Regions from separate parts of the Janibacter sp. Y6 genome, predicted to be linked through region 1. Evidence: riboswitches for the same ligand, from Rfam matches in the RefSeq annotation. Region 1 holds a riboswitch; the other holds the start of a gene.

Region 1 (2,369 bases):
TGCGAGACCGGCCGAGGACGTCACCGACCCCGGAGAGGTCGAGCGTCCCGTCGGTGACGAAGCCGCGCCCGAGCATGCCGAGCAGCGGCAGCACGAAGAAGACCGCGAGGAAGGCCAGCGGCAGCAGCGCGAGCAGTGCCGCGGCCGCGGCCGGTGACCCCGCGCGTCTCAGGAGGTGAGGTCCGTCCACTCGCGCACCCACGTCGAGCGCTTCTCCTCGATCGTCGCGGGCTCGACCTCGAAGGGCTCGGGCGCGACCTTCGCCCACCGGGCCCAGTCGCGCGGGAGCTCGACCTCGCCCGAGACCGGGTACATGTACATCGACTCGGGGATGCCGGACTGCACCTGCGGGTCCACCATGAGGTCGACGAGCGCCTGGGCACCGCCCGGCTGCTCGGTGCCGGCGACGACGCCGACGTACTCGACCTGGCGGAAGCACGTGTCGAGCAGGGCCGACGTCGTCGGCCTGGTCCCGCCCTCGGGCACGGTGAAGGGCGGCGAGCTCGCGTAGGACAGGACGACCGGACGGTCACCCTTGCCCTCGCCCGCGGTGAAGTCGACGCCGTAGGCGTCGGACCACCCGGAGGTGACCTTCGCGCCGTTGTCCATGAGGTCGCGCCAGTAGTCCTGCCAGCCGTCCTCCCCCTTCGCCGCGACGGTCGCGAGGAGGAAGGCGAGACCGGGGCTTGAGCTCGACGCACCCGGGGTGACGAAGAGGTCGCGGTACGCGGGGTCGGTGAGGTCGTCGAGGGTCTTCGGCGGGTCCATCTTCTTCGCGGCGAACCACGCGTCGTCGACGTTGACGCACACGTCGCCGAAGTCGACGGGGGTGAGCACGTCGGCGCCCTCGCCCTCGAGCGCGTACTGGTCGGCGCCCGGGGGCAGCTGCGGCGAGTACGGCGCGAGGACCCCCTCGCTCACCGCCCGCCCGGCGAAGGTGTTGTCGATGCCGAAGACGACGTCGGCGACGGGGCTGCCCTTGGTGAGCACGAGGCGGTTCGTCACCTGGCCGGCGTCGCCGGCCGTGACGACCTCCACCGTGCAGCCCGTCTCCTCCTCGAAGTCTGCCGTGACCTCCTCGGGCAGCGAGAAGCTCTCGTGCGCGAGGACGGTGAGGGTGCTGCCGGGCTCGCACGACCTCGAGGCCACGGTGGTGCTGCTGCCGGAGCCGGCGGACGAGCTCTCGCCGCCGCTCCCGCTGTCGGTGCCGGAGCTCAACGAGCACGCGGCGAGGCTCAGGCCGGTCGCGGCGAGCGCGAGCAGGCGGACGGGACGGGTGGATCGGGTCATCTTCGTGACTCCCTACGCCGGTGCGAACCGGATCAGGTCGGAGGGTCTGCGGCTACCCGCACTCTCAGCGCTGCTCAGCGCTCCCCTGTCGTACGGGCCGAGGATAGCCCAGGCTGTGGCAGAGTGCCGAAGGCAGGCACGACTGCCCAGGTCGGGCGGTCGTGCGCAACGCACGTCGAGGTGAGGAAATCATGGGCAACGCACTCTGGAAGGTCCTGGGCACCGGTCTGGCCATCGCCGCGGGCACCGTCGCGAACAAGGTCGTCACCGCCGCCTGGAAGAAGGCCGGCCGCGACGTCGACATCGACCCGCGCAACCCCGAGAGCCCCGTCGGCGAGGCGCTCGTCTACGCCGCCCTCGCCGGTCTGGCCATGGGCCTGGCCCGCACGATGGCCACCCGCAAGGCTGCGCAGCTCTACCAGCGCTCCGCTGGTCACCTGCCCAAGGACATGCAGCAGGGCGGCGCCTGAGCGATCCGCGTCGGAGCCCCGTCCGTAGGGTGGGGCCCATGATGCGTGCGATCGAGATCACTGAGCCCGGAGAGCCCGACGTCCTGCAGGTCACGGAGGTCGAGCGCCCCGCGGCCGGTCCTGGTCAGGTCGTCATCGACGTGGCCGCGGCCGGGGTCAACCGGGCTGACCTCTTCCAGCGCAAGGGCGCCTACCCGCCGCCGCCCGGGGCCTCTCCGCTGCCCGGTCTCGAGGTGAGCGGGACCGTCGCGGAGATCGGCGAAGGGGTCGAGGGCCTCGCCGTCGGCGACGAGGTCTGCGCGCTGCTCGACGGGGGCGGCTACGCCGAGGCGGTGGCGGTCGCGGCCACCCAGGTCCTCCCGGTGCCCGCGGGCGTCTCGCTCGTCGACGCGGCCGGTCTGCCCGAGGTCGTCTGCACCGTGTGGAGCAACGTCTTCATGACCGCCGTCCTCCAGCCCGGCGAGACCCTGCTCATCCACGGGGGCTCCTCCGGCATCGGGACGACGGCGATCCAGCTCGCGAAGGCCGCCGGCGCCCGCGTCGCCGTCACCGCCGGCTCGCAGGCCAAGCTCGACGCCTGCCGCGAGCTCGGTGCCGACATCCTCATCA
Region 2 (2,369 bases), on a different contig from region 1:
ACGACGGCGCGCAGCCGTGCGGCGGCGGCCCGTGGGTCGTCGGCGGCGCAGACGGCGCTGACGACGGCGACGCCGTCGACCCCTGTGGCCATGACCTGGGGCGCCCGGTCGAGGTCGATGCCTCCGATGGCCACCCTCGGCAGCCGGGTCGCGGCGGCGAGCGCGCGCAGGCCCTCGAGGCCGACGGCCGGGTCGTGGTCGGGCTTGGTCGGGGTCGCCCACACGGGGCCGAGACCGAGGTAGTCGAGGGTGCCCGGCGGCAGCGTCGCGGCCCGCTCGACCTCCTCGACCCGCGCGCACGACAGGCCGAGGGACGCATGCGGTCCGACCACCCGGCGTGCCTCGACCGCGTCGAGGTCGCCCTGGCCGATGTGGGCGCCGTCGGCGCCGATCTCGGCGACGAGGTGGGCGCGGTCGTTGATGATCAGGGGCACGCCCGCCGGCCGGGTGACGGTGAGCACGAGCCGGCCCATGGCCACGACCTCGTCGTCACCGGCGTCGGGGTCACGCAGCTGGACCACGCTCGCTCCCCCGTCGATCGCCGCGCTCACCGTGGTGAGAAGCCCGTGGCGCTGCGTCATCACCGGGTCGGTGACGAGGTAGAGGCCGAGGTCGAGCACCGGGCGGGTCAGCACAGCCCCACCCGCTCCTCGAGCTGATCGGGCGTGAGGGCCGCGAGCTCGTCGAGCAGCCCGACGGCGAAGGAGCCCGGCCCCCGGGCGGTCTGCGCCGCGGTGTCGGCGGCGAGGGTGAGCGCAGCCGTCGCGGTCGCCGCGGCGACGAGCGGGTCTGGTGTCGCGGCGCAGCACGCCGCGACGAGGGCGCCGAGCGCGCACCCGACACCGGTGACCCGTGTCATCAGCGGGTCGCCGTGGGCGAGGCGCACCGTGCGCTCGCCGTCGGTGAGGTGGTCGACCGCGCCGCTCACGGCGACGACGCAGCGGTGCCGACGGGCGATCGTGCCCGCGCCGTCCTGGACGGCCTGGGACGCGGTGTCGTCGGTGGCGTCGACACCCCGGCCGCCGCTGCCGCCGCCGAGCGCGAGGACCTCGGAGGCGTTGCCCCGGATGACGGCGGGCGAGCCGAGCGCGAGCAGCTCGTGCGCCAGCCCCGTGCGCCAGGTGAGCCCGCCGACGGCGACGGGGTCGAGGACCCAGGGGGTCCCGGACGACAGGGCGGCGGACACCCCTTCGCGCGCGCCCGCGGCCGTGTCGTCGTACGGGGTCCCGAGGTTGACGAGGACCGCTCCGGCGACGGCGGCGAGCTGGCCCGCCTCGTGCGGGTTGTCGACCATGGCCGGCGACGCTCCCGCGGCGAGCAGGACGTTGGCGGTGAAGGGCGCGACGACGATGTTGGTCAGGCACTGGGTCAGCGGAGACTCCGCGCGCAGTCGCGACCAGCAGTCGGCGAGGTCGTGCGCGCTCGGCGCGGTGGTGGGCAGGGCGACGCTCATGGGTGACGTCCCTTCGCTAGTACGAGCTAGATCAGGTTCCACGGGTGTGCTCTCAGCCGCCCGAAGGCGGCACCCCGCGTCAGCGACGACGATAGCGAAGGGGGTGGCACCGCCGGGCGGGACGGCTCTGCCGGGCTGCGGGACGGCGCGGTCCGCACGATGATGGGTGCGTCGACCCGACCGACCACGCCTGGAGGCACCGATGACGCACCCTCTCGACCGCACCCGGAGCGCGCCCTCGGCGCTGGCGTCCGGCAGCTGTGTCGCGCCGATCGTCGTCGGGGGCCTCTTGCTTCTCGTCGCCGTCATCTGGGGTTCCTACGCCCAGGTCACAGTCGACGACATGAGCACGGGTGCGTCTCAGTACTTCGGCCCGACGATGCTCGGTCTTACCGGAGTAGGCGGTCTCGTCTACGGGCTGCTCGTCCTCGCCGCGAAGGTGCAGGAGAGCCACGCCATGCTGCTCGAGCTGGCACGGGTGCGGGACGCGGGGGCCGACCGCGCCGAGGCGTAGGGCGGTGGTCTCGAGGCTCCTTCGTCGCACCTCGACCAGCCAAGGGCGTCTCCTTCGTCGCACCTCGACCAGCGAGGCGGCCTACGGCTCGAGGCCGACCATCGCGGCGGACTCGTCCCAGAGGCGGGCGGCCACCCCTTCGTCCGAGGCCACCCGGGAGGTGCGCGAGACGCGACGGCCGTCGAAGTACTGGCCCACCGGCCAGTCGGTGCCCGGCTCGCCCTCGGCGAGCCAGACGAGCTGGTCGGCGCCCTTCGCCGGGGAGGTCATGAGGACCTTCGACAGGGGCGTGCGGTAGAGGGCGCGCATGACGACCGAGGACTCGCTGGCGAAGTTCGTCCCGACGATGCCGGGGTGGAAGGCCGCGGCGGAGATGCCGTCGCCGCCGTGCCGTCGCTGCAG

The links. A riboswitch is a leader RNA that binds a small molecule or an ion and turns the genes downstream of it on or off. The one in region 1 is predicted to bind thiamine pyrophosphate.
Region 2: another riboswitch for thiamine pyrophosphate. It lies ahead of thiM (hydroxyethylthiazole kinase); the one in region 1 lies ahead of L6241_RS14095 (thiamine ABC transporter substrate binding subunit).

What each region holds. Positions count from the first base shown of each region.
Region 1 covers NZ_JAKLYZ010000006.1:148,053-150,421, forward strand. Annotated here, with positions in the region: gene L6241_RS14090 (ABC transporter permease) at 1-190, opposite strand, end outside; gene L6241_RS14095 (thiamine ABC transporter substrate binding subunit) at 169-1,290, opposite strand; TPP riboswitch at 1,283-1,387, opposite strand; gene L6241_RS14100 (DUF4235 domain-containing protein) at 1,482-1,760, shown strand; gene L6241_RS14105 (NAD(P)H-quinone oxidoreductase) at 1,802-2,369, shown strand, end outside.
Region 2 covers NZ_JAKLYZ010000001.1:540,323-542,691, forward strand. Annotated here, with positions in the region: gene thiE (thiamine phosphate synthase) at 1-635, opposite strand, end outside; gene thiM (hydroxyethylthiazole kinase) at 629-1,453, opposite strand; TPP riboswitch at 1,445-1,540, opposite strand; gene L6241_RS02585 (hypothetical protein) at 1,656-1,967, shown strand; gene L6241_RS02590 (SDR family NAD(P)-dependent oxidoreductase) at 2,049-2,369, opposite strand, start outside.